Regions from separate parts of the Micromonospora sp. NBC_01699 genome, predicted to be linked through region 1. Evidence: riboswitches for the same ligand, from Rfam matches in the RefSeq annotation. Region 1 holds a riboswitch; the other holds the start of a gene.
What was found. A riboswitch is a leader RNA that binds a small molecule or an ion and turns the genes downstream of it on or off. The one in region 1 is predicted to bind cobalamin.
Positions count from the first base shown of each region.

Region 2: it holds a riboswitch for cobalamin, as region 1 does, so the genes downstream of both, cobN (cobaltochelatase subunit CobN) here and bluB (5,6-dimethylbenzimidazole synthase) in region 1, are expected to answer to the same signal.

Region 1 covers NZ_CP109199.1:7,671,679-7,679,104, reverse strand. Annotated here, with positions in the region: gene OG792_RS31695 (hypothetical protein) at 1-336, shown strand, start outside; gene fahA (fumarylacetoacetase) at 333-1,535, shown strand; gene OG792_RS31685 (DUF397 domain-containing protein) at 1,771-1,974, shown strand; partial or broken gene OG792_RS31680 (helix-turn-helix domain-containing protein) at 2,120-2,449, shown strand; gene bluB (5,6-dimethylbenzimidazole synthase) at 2,589-3,248, opposite strand; cobalamin riboswitch at 3,282-3,482, opposite strand; gene OG792_RS31670 (SRPBCC family protein) at 3,611-4,117, shown strand; gene OG792_RS31665 (outer membrane protein assembly factor BamB family protein) at 4,220-5,431, shown strand; gene OG792_RS31660 (hypothetical protein) at 5,642-6,196, shown strand; gene OG792_RS31655 (hypothetical protein) at 6,267-7,214, shown strand; gene hisC (histidinol-phosphate transaminase) at 7,284-7,426, opposite strand, start outside.
Region 2 covers NZ_CP109199.1:3,046,889-3,054,314, reverse strand. Annotated here, with positions in the region: gene OG792_RS13625 (hypothetical protein) at 1-44, shown strand, start outside; gene cobN (cobaltochelatase subunit CobN) at 102-3,722, opposite strand; cobalamin riboswitch at 3,846-3,966, opposite strand; gene cobG (precorrin-3B synthase) at 4,103-5,368, shown strand; gene OG792_RS13610 (precorrin-8X methylmutase) at 5,368-5,991, shown strand; gene OG792_RS13605 (precorrin-2 C(20)-methyltransferase) at 6,075-7,426, shown strand, end outside.

The sequences.
Region 1 (7,426 bases):
GCCGCCGTGATCCGCGCCTGCCGGGACCGGGACCTGCCGTTCAAGCTCACCGCCGGGCTTCACCACGCGCTGCGGCACACCGACCCGGAGACCGGCTTCACCCACCACGGCTTCGTCAACGTACTGGTGGCGACCGCCGCCGCGGCCGAGGACGCCGAGGTGGCCGAGGTCGCCGAACTGCTCGCCAGCGGCGATCCGCTGCGCCTGGTCGAGCCGGCCCGGATCCGGCGCGACCAGGCCCGGCCGCTCTGGCGCGGGTTCGGCTCGTGCAGCATCGACGAACCACTGACCGACCTGGCCCAACTGGGACTGATGAACCACGGGGAGACCGAGTGAGCTGGGTCGAGGGCGCGGCGGGCTCGCCGTACGACGTGCACAACCTGCCGTACGGGGTGTTCGTACGCGGCGACGAGGCGGTGCGGCGGATCGGCGTACGGATCGGGGATCTCGTGCTCGACCTCGACGGCGCGGAGGCGGCCGGGCTGATCCTGGCCGGCGGTGCGCTGCGCGAGCCGTCGCTCAACGAGTTCATGGCGCTCGGGCACGCCCAGTGGGGTGCCGTCCGGCAGCGGATAGTGGAACTGCTGACCGAGCCCGCGCACCGGGCAGCGGTGGCGCCGCTGCTGGTCCCGCTGGCCGAGGTGACCATGGTGCTGCCGTTCGAGGTCGGCGACTACGTCGACTTCTACTCCTCGGAGCAGCACGCGTCGAACGTGGGCCGGATCTTCCGCCCCGGTGAGCCGCCGCTGCTGCCGAACTGGAAACACCTGCCGATCGGCTACCACGGGCGGGCCGGCACCGTTGTCGTCTCCGGTACGCCGATCGTCCGCCCGTGCGGGCAACGCTCCACTCCGGATGGCCCGGTCTACGGCCCCTCGATCCGGCTCGACATCGAGGCCGAGGTCGGTTTCGTGGTGGGACTGCCGTCCGCGCTCGCCGACCGGGTGCCGGTCGAGCAGTTCGCCGAGTACGTCTTCGGGGTCGTGCTGCTCAACGACTGGTCCGCGCGGGACCTGCAAAACTGGGAGTACCGGCCGCTCGGCCCGTTCCTGGGCAAGTCGTTCGCCACCTCGATCTCGCCCTGGGTGGTGCCGCTGGACGCGCTGGCGCACGCCTGGGTGCCGGCGCCGGAGCAGGACCCGCCGGTCCTCGACTACCTGCGCGACGACCCGCATCTCGGTCTCGACCTGCGGTTGGCGGTCGACTGGAACGGCAGCCGGGTGAGCGAGCCGCCGTTCGCCGGCATGTACTGGACCCCGGCCCAGCAGTTGGCCCACCTGACCGTCAACGGCGCCTCGGTGCGCGCCGGTGACCTCTACGCCTCCGGCACCGTCTCCGGTCAGCGGCGTGACCAGGTCGGCTCGTTCCTGGAGCTGAGCTGGGGCGGCAGCGAGCCGCTGACCCTGTCCGACGGAACCACCCGTACCTTCCTCGAAGACGGCGACACCGTCACCATCACCGCCACCGCCCCCGGCCCCAATGGCCGCCCTGTCGCCCTGGGCGAAGTAACCGGCACCATCACCCCCGCCCGCTGACCGTCCCCAGATCGGTCTTCGTGATCATCGAGCGGTTTCGGTTTGTGGTTAAGCGGTTTACCGATCGTGGTGGGCAACCGGTCGCGGGTTGAGTAGCGAGTCGCACAGATTGTGTGAAGTCCTCCCGTCGTACTGAGGCATGTTGCTCTCGGTGATGCGCAGTGCACGCTGTGCCGTGTAAGAATACCGGCTAAAGCACTTTTATGTGCATAAACCAGGGCGAAAGAGGTATAAAATGCAGCTTGATCTCGCGCGCGCTACGTGGCGTAAGAGCACCCGTTCGAACGACCAGGGCTGGTGTGTCGAGGTGGCCGACAACGTGGCCGACGTGATCGGTGTCCGCGACTCGAAGGACATCGCCGGCCCGGTGCTCGCGTTCAACCCGGCAAACTGGTCCGCGTTCGTCGGCGCGGCGCGATCCGGCGCTTTCGACGGCTGATCCAGACCAACCTCAGAGTTTGGCTTCGGGCGGCCCCGCCCAATCCGTGATAGGTCGGGGCCGCCCGCGTGCGTCCGGCACCGGTTGCCGCCCGGCCAAACAAAATCAAAAGCCATTTGGTACGGGGTGAGCCGCACTGCCCGCCGTGATCGGCTCCGGGTTGCGGCTCATCGGGCTCTCATCCGTGCTCTCGCCCGCTCCAACAGGGCGTTCGCTCGGGCGAGGACTCATATCTACCGCCTCGGCCATTCGGGCCCACGGTTCACCTCGGTACGACGGTCGGGAGGGCTGGCGGCGCCGCTGTTCCTCTCGGGGTACTCGTCGGCTCCGCGAACACGAGGCGCGGATGCCACAGGTGGACGCCGACCGAGCGCTGGAGTGGTCGGTCACGAAGCCGTGGCGCTTCGAGAGCGGCGAACTGCCCGCCCGTACGGTCGACGTGAAGGCCATGTGCGACCTGTACGGCGCCGACGAGCAGACCACCACCGCCCTGACCGCCATCGCCCCGCACACCAAGTCCAAGGGCTGGTGGCACGACCACGCGGACATCCCACCCTGGTTCGAGCTGTTCATCGGTCTCGAAGAGGCCGCGAGCAAGCTCCGCGAGTACCGGTTCAGGTTGCCGTCGGTGAGCCCGAGCTCGTCCCGGAGCTGCGCCAGCGGTCCTGGTGGATCGCCGCCGACAGCGGTCGGCGCCGCCGCCAGCCGTGTCGTTCCAGGTCGGGAGTCTGCTCGAAGTGGGTCACCGGGCCCAGGCAGAGCCAGGCGACCGGACGGATGGAGGCCGGGATGCCGAGCAGGTCACGCAGGAACGGCTCCCGGTAGAACGACACCCAGCCGACCCCGAGTCGCTCGGCGCTGGCCGCCAGCCAGAGGTTCTGGATCGCCAGGCAGACCGAGTAGAGACCGGCGTCGGCGATCGCGTGCCGGCCGAGCACCGACGGGCCACCCCGCTCCGGGTCGTAGGTGACGACGATCGACAGGGTCGACTCGCGTACGCCGTCGATTTTTATCCCCGCGAACCGCCGCGCGGCGTCGCCGTCCAGGGTGGCCGCGAAGTTGTCCCGCTCCCGCTCGACGTGCCGGTGGAACTCCTGCCGCAGGTCCGGATCCCGGACCAGGACGAAGTCCCAGGGCTGGGAGAGCCCGACGCTCGGCGCCGCGTGCGCCGCCGCCAGTACGCGCTGTAGCACCTCGTCATCGATCGGCGCCCCGGTGAACTGGCCGCGTACGTCCCGGCGACGGTGGATGACCCGGTAGAGATCCGTGTCCAAGGCAGGCTCCCGCTGCGCTCGTGCCCCGAGAACGGGGCTGATGAACGCGAGGCCGGTCTTCGGACTCCCGGATCTGCGCTGGTCACCCGCCTTCCCAGCCCTGTTCGGGCCAGTGGCCGCGTCTGGTACGCGTGGGTGGCAGCTCCCCGGTCACCGCGGCGGGCCCGTGCCGGATTCACACCGGCTTCCCGATTCTCCCCGCTCGCGCGGGGCACCTCGCAACGTTTGTGCCAGTGCGCACCCTAACGGGATCGGCTCCGGGGCGGGTCCGGCCGTCGCCCGGGTCACGTTCTCGTCGCCTTCCGCGAATGTTCGCGTGGATGGTCGGTCACCCACCGTACGGTGAGGGTTGGGGAGGTGTGATGGCGACGGTAGCGGTGACCCGGCTGGTGCAGGCGTCCGCCGACGAGCTGTGGCGGGTCTTCACCGACCTGCCGGGCCGGTCCGACTGGCTCTCCACCATCAGCGGGATCGAGGTGCTGACCGCCGGTCCGACGCGGGTCGGCACGGTCTGGCGGGAGAGTCACCGCCTGCCGGACGGCACCGAGCTGATCGAGGAGTTCCGGGTGGACGAGGCCAGTCCGCCGCATCGGCTCACGGTCAGCTCGTCCGGCGTCGGCGTGAACTACCGGACCGCGTACTCCTTCACACCGGTCGAGGGGCGGCGTCGTCGGCGCGGCGGCTGGACGGCGGTGAGCGTGGTCCAGGAGGGCGCGGTCACCGCACCGTACGGGCGACTGCTCGCGTTGGTGTTCGGCGGGCTGGCCGCCCGTACCGTCGAGGGCGCGTTGCGTCGTGACCTGGCCGACCTGGCCGCCGTGGTCACCCCGCTCGACCCCGAACACCCGGGTGGCCGGGCCGCCGCCTGACCTGACGGGTGCCGGTCCGGGGCGGCTGGGTAGGGTGCCCGGCGGAGGTGCTGGATGCGATCGCGGGGCCGGAGGGTGGGTCGACGCCGGCCGGCAGTGGTCGTGATCGCGGCCGTGCTGGTCGTGGCGGCGGTCGCGGTGATCACGTACCGGGTGCTCGCTCCGGCCGAGGTGCTCACCCCCGCCCGCGCGGACTATCCGGCTCCGGTGAGCGCGGCGACCGGGGTGGTCGGCACCCTCGCCTCCGCCCCGCTGATCGTCGACCGTCGGCTGCGGATCTACGCCACCACCCGCCAGGTCCGCGCCGACGCGCCGGTGGACGCCCGGACCCGGCGTACCCCGTACTGGTCGTTCCGACGCTGGCCGGCCGAGCTGATCGGCGTCGTGGCCGGCGGAACCACCGTGGTCAGCCGGTGGTCGGACGGCGACCTGGTCGCGCTGGACGCGCGTACCGGCCGGATCAGGTGGCGGGCCGACGGCCCACCCCCGGGACACGGGTACGACGGGCGGCGCACCGGGGCCAGCACGAACTACACCCCCGCCGGACTGATCCCGGCCACCGGACGCGGCGGGCGGACCGTACTGGTGCTGATCGGCGGGTCGGGACTGCGCGGCCTCGACCTGACCGACGGGCGCGAGCTGTGGCGGGTCGACATCGACGGCTCCTGCCGGGCCGGTGCGCTCACCACCACCGCCGGCCAGCTCGTCACCGTCGACGCCTGCGCATCTCCGCAGGTGGCGGAGTTCCACGACGTGGAGACCGGCCGGCTGGTCAACCGGTGGCGGCCGGAGGACGCCGGACCCGAGCTGGGTCTGGTGCCCATCGGCTGCGGCAACGGCGCCTCGAACTGCCCGGCGATGCGTACGACCAGCGGCGGCAACAGCCGTGGTTGGCTGGTGGACCGGGGCGAGCCGGCGCCGATTCCGGTGCTCGACGCGGCCGAGGTGGTGCTCGACGGCGACGTGGCGCTGACGCCGAGCGGCAACGAGCTGGTGGCGCGTTCGGTGCGGTCCGGGGCGGAGTTGTGGCGGCGGACCGGGCCGGTGCCGGCGCGGATAGTGGCCGTACAGCCGGGGCGGGTGCACCTGCTCACCGACGCACACGAGCTGATCACCCTCGACGCGACGACCGGGGCGCAGAGGTCGAGTTTCCCGCTGGTCGCGGGCGACGAGGTGGTGCCCTGGCGACCCGGTTTCGCGTACGCCTCGGACGGGTTCGTCGCGATCGAGCGGGTGGCGCGGGCGGCGCCATCGGACGCCGCCGACGCGCAGTTCTACGCCGCTGGGCAGCCGGTCATCCTCGCCGCCACCTGAGTTCCCGGCCCGGAACACCCGGGAAGGCAGGAGCACCACCGAGGCGCCCGGCCGGGCGGTTTCCCGGCAGTGGGGCCGGAGGGCTTCCAACAGGTGATAGTTGCCGCATTCTGCTCTTATCCGGACAGAAGCGCAAGTATCGTCCGATACGCGGTCGGATATCGGCTGCCACCGGTCGCCGGTGAACCTTCCCGAAAGTGAGAACGCTTCATGCGTCGCGTACGTACCTGGGCGATCGTCGCCGTTGCCTCCGCGGGCCTGGCGCTGACCACGCTGCCGGCCCTCGCGGCCCCCACGGACAGCACCGTGGTCACCTTCAACGTCGTCGGCGCCGGCCTGGACATCACCGCACCGGAGACCGCACATCTCGGCAGCGGCCTGCCCGGCGACGACATCGCCGGCTCGATCGGCACCGTACGCGTGGTCGACGAGCGCGGATCCGGCAACGCCTCCTGGGTCGCCACGGTCACCTCAACCCACTTCGAGACCGGCGGCGGGTCCCCGACCGAGCGGGTCCTGGCCAGCCAGGTCGACTACTGGTCCGGACCGGGCGCCGAGCAGGTCGGCACCGGAAGCTTCGTACCCGGACAGCTCACCGCAGCCAACGCCCAACCGCTCGACACGGTCGTGCCGCTCACCGCGTTCACCCACAGTGGTGGCACCGGCGTGAACAGCGTGGCCTGGTCGCCAACCCTCATCGTGCACGTGCCGCTCGCCGCGGAGGTGGGTCTCTACACCGGGACGGTGACACATTCGGTGGCCTGACCGGGGCGCCCGGCGGGTCGGGGCGACGACGCTGACACTGCTCTGCGTCGGAGCCCTGGCCTCGCCGGCCGTGGCGGATCCGGGCGACGCGGAGGGCACCATCGGGATCCAGCTGCTGGAGGCACCGGCCGACCGCCGGCTCGACCCCCGGGCCCACACGTACATCATCGACCACCTGGCGCCGGGCACCGACGTCGAGCGCCAGGTGAAGATCGCCAACCGGTCCGATCGCAGGCAACGCCTCCAGCTCTACGCCGGGGCGGCGACCGTCGACCGGGAACAGTTCCGGTTCGCCGAGGGGCGGACGGCCAACGAGCTGACCTCCTGGGTCACCCTGAGCGAGGACGAAATCGACCTCGACGCCGGTGAGTCCGCCGAGGTCAGCGCCGTGGTCAGGGTGCCGGCGAAGGCGTCGGCCGGCGAGCGGTACGCGGTCATCTGGGCCTCGGCCACCTCCGCCCCGGTAGCCGGTGCCAACGTCACCAAGGTGCACCGGGTCGGCATCCGGCTCTACCTGGACATCGGGGCCGGTGGCGAACCGGCGTCCTCCTTCGACATCGGGGAGTTCACCGCCGGACGGGCCCCGAACGGGCAGGCATCGCTCACCATCGGAGTACGCAACACCGGTGGCCGAGCCCTGGACATGACCGGGAAGGTCTCGCTCGCCGATGGGCCCGGCGGGGTCAGGGCGGGTCCGTTCGACGTGGTCGACGGCACCACCCTCGCCCCCGGCGACAGCGGATCCGTACAGGTCGCGCTGCCGCGAGAACTGCCGAACGGGCCGTGGCGGGCGGAGGCGGAACTGAGCAGCGGTCTCGTACGGCACTCGGCCGTCGCGCAGATCACCTTCCCGCCGCCCGGCGGTGCCAAGCGGACCAGCTCCCCGATGCAGAGCGTGACGGTGCTGCTGGCCGGCGCGCTCGGCGTCGGCCTGGTGGTCCTGCTCGGTCTGGTGCTGGTGCTGAGCCGGTCCCGACGACACCGAGAACCCGCCGCCGCCGCCCACCGGGTGGACTGAGGCGACCCGGACCGGACGAACGGACTGTCGGGGGCGGGACGCATTCGGTGGCGTCCCGCCCCGAAGTGTCTAGAGTGCCGTCTCGGCGACGGCAAGGAAGGCGTCGTTCTCCGCCGGGGTGCCGATGGTGACCCGTACGCCCTCACCGGCGAACGGCCGGACGATCACGCCCCGCGCCTCGCAGGTACGGGCGAACTCCGCCGCCCGGTCAC
Region 2 (7,426 bases), 3.7 Mb from region 1:
AGCTGTATTCGGTCCCCGCGCCCGGCCCGGCGACCCGTCGCTGAGAGACCCGCACCCGGTGCCGGCAGGGCGGAGGCCCTGCCGATCACCCGGTGACGGGGTTACTCGGAGCCGTCGTCCTCCAGGTCACCCTCGGTGCGCACGTACAGCTCGCGCAGGGCGTCGAGGGTGGCCTGCTCCGGGTGCTCCCAGAGCTGCCGGTCGGCCGCTTCGAGCAGCCGCTCGGTGATGCCGTGCAGCGCCCACGGGTTCGACTCGGTGAGGAACTTCTGGTTCTCCGGGTCGAGCGCGTACGTCTCGGCCAGTTTCTCGTACATCCAGTCGGCGACGACGCCGGCGGTGGCGTCGTACCCGAACAGGTAGTCGACGGTCGCGGCCAGCTCGAACGCGCCCTTGTAGCCGTGCCGGCGCATAGCGGCCAGCCAGCGGGGGTTGACCACCCGGGCGCGGAAGATCCGGGCGGTCTCCTCGCTCAACGTACGGGTGCGCACCGCGTCCGGCCGGGTGCTGTCCCCGATGTACGCCGCCGGTGCCTTCCCGGTGAGCGCCCGGACGGTGGCGATCATGCCGCCGTGGTACTGGAAGTAGTCGTCGGAGTCGGCGATGTCGTGCTCGCGGGTGTCGGTGTTCTTCACCGCCACCGCTATCCGCTTGTACGCCGTCTCCATGTCGCCGCGGGCGGGCACCCCGTCGACGCCCCGGCCGTAGGCGTAACCGCCCCAGACGGCGTACACCTCGGCGAGGTCGGCGTCGTCGCGCCAGTTCCGGCTGTCGATCAGCGGCAGCAGTCCGGCCCCGTACGCGCCGGGCTTGGAGCCGAAGATGCGCATGGTGGACCGGCGCTCGTCACCGTGCTCGGCCCGGTCGGCGAGGGCGTGTGCCCGTACGTAGTTCGACTCGTCCGGCTCGTCGAGTCCGGCGACCAGCCGTACGGCGTCGTCGAGCAGGGCCACCACGTGCGGGAACGCGTCCCGGAAGAAGCCGCTGATCCGCATCGTCACGTCGATCCGGGGTCGGCCGAGTTCGGCCAGGTCGACCGGTTCGAGTCCGGTGACCCGGCGGGACGCCTCGTCCCAGCGCGGCCGTACGCCGAGCAGCGCCAGCACCTCGGCGATGTCGTCACCGGCGGTACGCATGGCGCTGGTGCCCCACATCGACAGCCCGACCGAGCGCGGCCACTCGCCGGTGTCGGCCCGGTAGCGGGCCAGCAGCGAGTCGGCCATCGCCTGCCCGGTCTCCCAGGCGAGCCGGCTCGGCACCGCCTTCGGGTCGACGGAGTAGAAGTTGCGGCCGGTGGGTAGCACGTTGACCAGGCCGCGCAGCGGCGACCCGCTCGGGCCGGCGGCCACGTATCCGCCATCGAGCGCGTGCAGCACCGCGGTCATCTCGTCGGTGGTCCGGTCCAGCCGGGGCACGATCTCGTCGGCCGCGAACTCCAGCACCCGGACCACCGGCGCGTGGTCGGCCACCGAGTCGCCGAGCACCCGCTCGCACACCTGCGCCGCGACCCCGGTCGCCCAGTCCCGTTCCTCCATCGCCAGCACCAGCGCGCGGGCGGTCTCCTCGATCCGGTCCACCTCGACGCGGGCGGCGGTGCCGTCCTCGGTCAGCCCGAGCGCTTCGCGCAGGCCGGGCAGGGCGGCGACCTGACCGGCCCACATCTGCCGGGCCCGGAGCATGGCCAGCACCAGGTCGACCCGGTTCTGTCCGCTCGGCGCCACCCCGAGCACGTGCAGCCCGTCGCGGATCTGTACGTCCTTGACCTCGCAGAGCCAGCCGTCGACGTGCAGGATGAACTCGTCGAACTCGGCGTCGTGCGGGCGGTCGGACAGGCCGAGGTCGTGGTCGAGCTTGGCGGCCTGGATCAGGGTCCAGATCTGGGCCCGGATCGCCGGCAGCTTCGCCGGGTCGAGCGCGGCGATGTTCGAGTGTTCGTCCAGGAGCTGTTCCAGCCGGGCGATGTCGCCGTAGCTGTCGGCGCGGGCCATCGGCGGGATCAGGTGGTCGACCAGGGTGGCGTGCGCCCGCCGCTTGGCCTGGGTGCCCTCACCGGGGTCGTTGACCAGGAACGGGTAGATCAGCGGCAGGTCGCCGAGGGCGGCGTCGGAGCCGCAGGCGGCGGACATGCCGAGGGTCTTGCCGGGCAGCCACTCCAGGTTGCCGTGCTTGCCGACGTGCACCATCGCGTGCGCGCCGAACTCGTCGGCCAGCCACCGGTACGCGGCCAGGTAGTGGTGGCTCGGCGGCAGGTCCGGATCGTGGTAGATGGCGACCGGGTTCTCCCCGAAGCCGCGCGGCGGCTGGACCATGACGACGGTGTTGCCGGCCCGCAGCGCGGCGAGCACGATCTCACCCTCGGGGTCGCGGGAGGTGTCCACGAACAGCTCACCGGGCGGCGGTCCCCAGTGCCGTTCCATGCCCTCGCGCAGCTGCGCCGGGAGGGTGTCGTACCAGGTGCGGTAGCGGCTGGCCGGGATCCGGATCGGGTTGGCTTCGAGCTGTTGCTCGGTGAGCCAGTTGAGGTCCTGGCCACCGGCGGCGATCAGTGCGTGCACCAGGGCGTCGCCGTCACCGGCGGCCACTCCGGGGAACGCGTCCGGGCCGTCGGTCGGGCCGATGTCGTACCCCTGCTCGCGCATGGCGGTGAGCAGCCGGACGACGCTGGCCGGCGTGTCGAGGCCGACCGCGTTGCCGATCCGGGCGTGCTTGGTCGGGTACGCCGACAGCATCAGCACGATCCGACGCTCGGCCTTCGGGGTGTGCCGCAGCGAGCCGTGCCGGACCGCGATGCCGGCGACCCGCGCGGACCGCTCGGGGTCGGCGACGTAGACGGTCAGCCCGTCGGAGTCGATCTCCTTGAACGAGAACGGCACGGTGATGATCCGGCCGTCGAACTCGGGGATGGCGACCTGGGTGGCGGTGTCCAGCGGGGAGAGGCCGTCGTCGTTGTCGGCCCAGACGGCGCGGCTGCTGGTGAGGCAGAGCCCCTGGAGGATCGGCACGTCGAGGGCGGCGAGCGCGCCGACGTCCCAGGCTTCGTCGTCACCGCCGGCACCGGCCTCGGCGGGGCGGGTGCCACCGGCGGCGAGCACGGTCACGACCAGCGCGTCGGCCTCGCCGAGGGTCTCCAACAGGGCGGCTGCGGGGCTGCGCAGCGAGGCGCAGTAGATCGGCAGCGGTCGGCCACCGGTGTCCTCGATCGCGGCGCAGAGCGTCTCGACAAAGGCGGTGTTGCCGGCGACGTGATGGGCCCGGTAGTAGAGCACCCCGATCACCGGCCCGGCGGTGTTGCGCTCCTCGCGCTCCAGCCGGCCCCACTCCGGGGTCGGCACCGGCGGGGCGAAGCCGTAGCCGGTGAGCAGGACCGTGTCGGAGAGGAACCGGTGCAGCTCGGTGAGGTTCGCCGGTCCACCGTGCGCGAGGTAGGCGTGGGCTTCCGCGGCCACCCCGGCGGGCACGGTCGAGCGGCGCATCAGCTCCGCGTCCGGTGCCTGTTCACCACCGAGGAGTACGACCGGCAGCGCCCCGGCCAGCAGCGAGTCCAGCCCCTCCTCCCAGGCGCGGTAGCCGCCGAGGATGCGTACGACCACCAGGTCGACGCCGTCGAGCAGGGCGGGCAGGTCCTCGACCGAGGTGCGGGCCGGGTTCGCCAGCCGGAAGTCGGCGCCACTTGCCCTGCCGCTGAGCAGGTCGGTGTCCGAGGTGGAGAGGAGCAGGATCATCGGGCACCGCGCAGGGCGTGGCGTGACATGGTGGTTCCTCCCTCGGGGTCCGCGCCCCGGGTTCGTCGGTTGCGGCTCGGGGCGGGCCCGGACGGGTCCGCTCCACGCCGCGCGGTGACCCGGAGTCTCCTGGCTCCCGGATCGTCGCTCGCCCCGGTCTTCCCGCCCGTGTGGGCCGTGACCGTGTCGGGGTCCGCTCCCCGGTAACAGTGGCGGGACCGCGCCGGGATCTCACCGGCTTCCTCCACCTGTCGCCGCGTTCAGCGGTTCTCACTCTCACGACTCGGACCCCGGTTCGTCAAGCCGCTCCCGCCAGGGGTGCTGGTGTGCCGGTCGGCGTGCCGCCGGGGTGGGCCCACGCAGGCCGTAGTATCCGCCGGGTGTGGTCACCACGAGGGCGGTCGGCACCGGACGCCTGTCCGGGGACACTGCGCGTACATGTCGCCGCCGACGGGAACCTGGCTCGGGTGCGGGTGCCCGGTGGGCGGTTGCACACCGAACAGCTCGTCGCGCTGACCGCCGCCGCGCTCGATCTGGGTGACGGCGCCCTGGAGTTGACCTCGCGCGGCAACGTGCAGCTGCGTGGCCTGCGGGCGGGCACCGAGCGGGACCTGGCCGCCCGGTTGTACGCGGCCGGGCTGTTGCCGTCAGAGAGCCACGAACGCGTACGCAACGTGATCGCTTCCGTACTCAGTGGTCGGATCGGTGGGGGGCTGCTCGACGTCCGGGCGCTGGTCGATGAGCTGGACGAGGGGCTCTGCGCGGATCCGGTGCTGGCCGGGTTGCCGGGCCGGTTCCTGTTCACCGTCGACGACGGGCGGGGCGACGTGACCGGCTTCGGCGCGGACGTCGGGCTGCTCGCCGTACCGGGCGGGGCGGTGGCGGTGCTGCTGGCCGGCACCGACACGGGGGTACGCGTACCGCCGGCGGCCGCCGCGTCGACCGCCCTGCTCGCCGCCCGCGCCTTCCTCACCGAGTCCACCGCCCAGCACAGCACCGCCTGGCGGCTGGCAGAACTCGACAACGGCGTACGCACCATCACCGCCCGGTTGCACGCGGCGCTGGACCTGCCGATGGTCGCCCCCGTGCCCGCCGACATCCCCGAGACGCCGAACCGGGCGCCGGTCGGGTTGGTGGACCAGCTCGACGGGCGGGTCGCGCTCGCGGCGGTGGTGCCGCTCGGTCGACTCACCGACACCCAGCTCATCGCGTTGGCGGCGGCCGCCGGGGCGGGCGGCGACGAGATCAACATCACTCCGTGGCGCACCGTTGTCGTACCCGATCTGGACACCGGCGAGGCTGGGCGCCGGCTGGCGACACTGGCCGCCGCGGGTCTGGTGGCCGATGCCGCCGCCGGTTGGGTCGGCGTGACCGGCTGCGCCGGGTCGCCCGGCTGCGCGAAGGCGCTCGCGAACGTACGGACCGACGCGACGGTGGTGCACGCCGCCGCGCCGTCGGGGCCGACCGGACTGCCGGTGCACTGGGTCGGTTGCGAGCGGCGCTGCGGCCGGCCGACGGACCGGCATGTCGAGGTGCTGGCCACCATCGAGGGTTACCAGGTCAGCCTGGACGGTCGACCGCGCTCGCGGTCGGCGACGCTGGACGAGACCGCCGCCACGATCGCGGCGGCACGGAGGGGTACGTGATCGACTACGTCCGCGACGGTGCGGAGATCTACCGCCGGTCGTTCGCCACTATCCGCGCCGAGGCTGACCTGTCGGGCCTGCCCGACGACGTCGCGACGGTGGCCGTACGCATGATCCATGCCTGCGGCATGGTCGACCTGCCGGCGGACGTCGCCCACTCCCCCGGCGTGGTGTCGGCGGCGCGGGCGGCGCTGCGCGCCGGGGCGCCGATCCTCTGTGACGCCGAGATGGTCGCCGCCGGGGTCACCCGGACCCGGCTGCCCGCCGACAACGAGGTGATCTGCACCCTGCGCGATCCTCGGGTGCCGGCCCTGGCGGCGCAACTCGGCACCACCCGCAGCGCCGCCGCGCTGGACCTGTGGGGCGATCGGCTCGACGGCGCGGTGGTCGCCGTGGGCAACGCGCCGACCGCCCTGTTCCGCCTGCTGGAGATGGTCGAGGCGGGTGCCGGGCGGCCGGCGGCGGTGCTCGGCATCCCGGTCGGTTTCATCGGCGCGGCCGAGTCCAAGCAGGCGCTCGCCGCGCATCCGGGTGGGCTGGAGTACCTGGTCGTGCACGGGCGGCGCGGCGGCAGCGCGATGACCGCGGCGGCGATCAACGCCATCGCCAGCGAGAGAGAGTGACCAACGTGGACGGTGTGCCGGTGAACGAGACGGGCCCGGCCCTCGACGGCGACGCGCCCGGACCGGGCCGGAACACCGGCCGGCTGTACGGGGTGGGGCTCGGACCGGGTGACCCGGAGCTGGTGACGGTGAAGGCCGCCCGGCTGGTCGAGCGGGCCGACGTGGTCGCGTACCACAGCGCGCGGCACGGGCGCAGTGTGGCCCGGACGATCGCGGAACCGTACCTGCGGGACGGGCAGATCGAGGAGGCGCTGACCTACCCGGTCACCACGGAGAAGCCGGAGCACCCGGACGGCTACCGGGCCGAGATCGAGGAGTTCTACGCGGCGAGCGCGGCCCGGCTCGCCGCACACCTGGACGCCGGGCGGGACGTGGTGGTGCTCTGCGAGGGCGACCCGTTCTTCTACGGCTCGTACATGCACATGCACAAGCGGCTCGCCGGTCGCTACCCGACCGAGGTGGTGCCGGGCGTGACGTCGGTCAGCGCGGCTGCCGCCGTACTCGGGCGTCCGCTGGTCGAGCGGGACGAGATCCTGACCGTGCTGCCGGGGACCCTGCCGACGGAGATCCTGGCGGAGCGGCTGGCGGCCACCGACTCGGCGGCGATCATGAAGCTGGGCCGCACCTTCGGCAACGTCCGCGCGGCGCTCGCGCAGGCGGGCCGGCTGGACGAGACCTGGTACGTCGAACGCGCCACCACCGATCGGCAGCAGTCGGCCAGACTCGCCGAGGTGGATCCGGCGACGGTGCCGTACTTCTCGCTGGCGTTGCTGCCGAGCCGGGTGCACGAACGTACCCGCGCCGAGCTGGCGGGTGCGGTGACTCCCCCGGCCGTCCCCGAGCCGGTGGCTGTCCCCGAGTCGATCGGTGGTCCCGAGCCGGTCGCGGCGGGGATGGGTGAGGTCGTCGTGATCGGGCTCGGTCCGGCGGGACGCGAGTGGTGCACCCCGCAGGCGCAGGACGCGTTGGCCGTTGCCGACGACCTGGTCGGCTACGGGCCGTACCTGGACCGGGTGCCGGCCAACCCGCGCCAGCGCCGGCACGCCTCGGACAACCGGGTGGAGGCGGAACGGGCCGAGTTCGCCCTGGACCTGGCCCGACGCGGCCGGCGGGTGGCGGTGGTGTCGTCCGGCGACCCCGGTGTCTTCGCGATGGCCGCCGCCGTCCTGGAGGTGGCCTCCGAACCGAAGTGGACGGACATTCCGGTACGGGTGCTGCCGGGGCTGACCGCCGCCCACGCGGTGGCGAGCCGGGTCGGCGCCCCGCTCGGGCACGACTACTGCGTGCTGTCGCTGTCGGACCGGCTCAAGCCGTGGGAGATCATCGCGAAGCGGTTGACCGCCGCCGCCGAGGCCGACCTGGTGATCGCGATCTACAACCCGGGGTCGAAGAGTCGTACCTGGCAGGTGGCGGCGGCTAAGGAACTGCTGCTGGC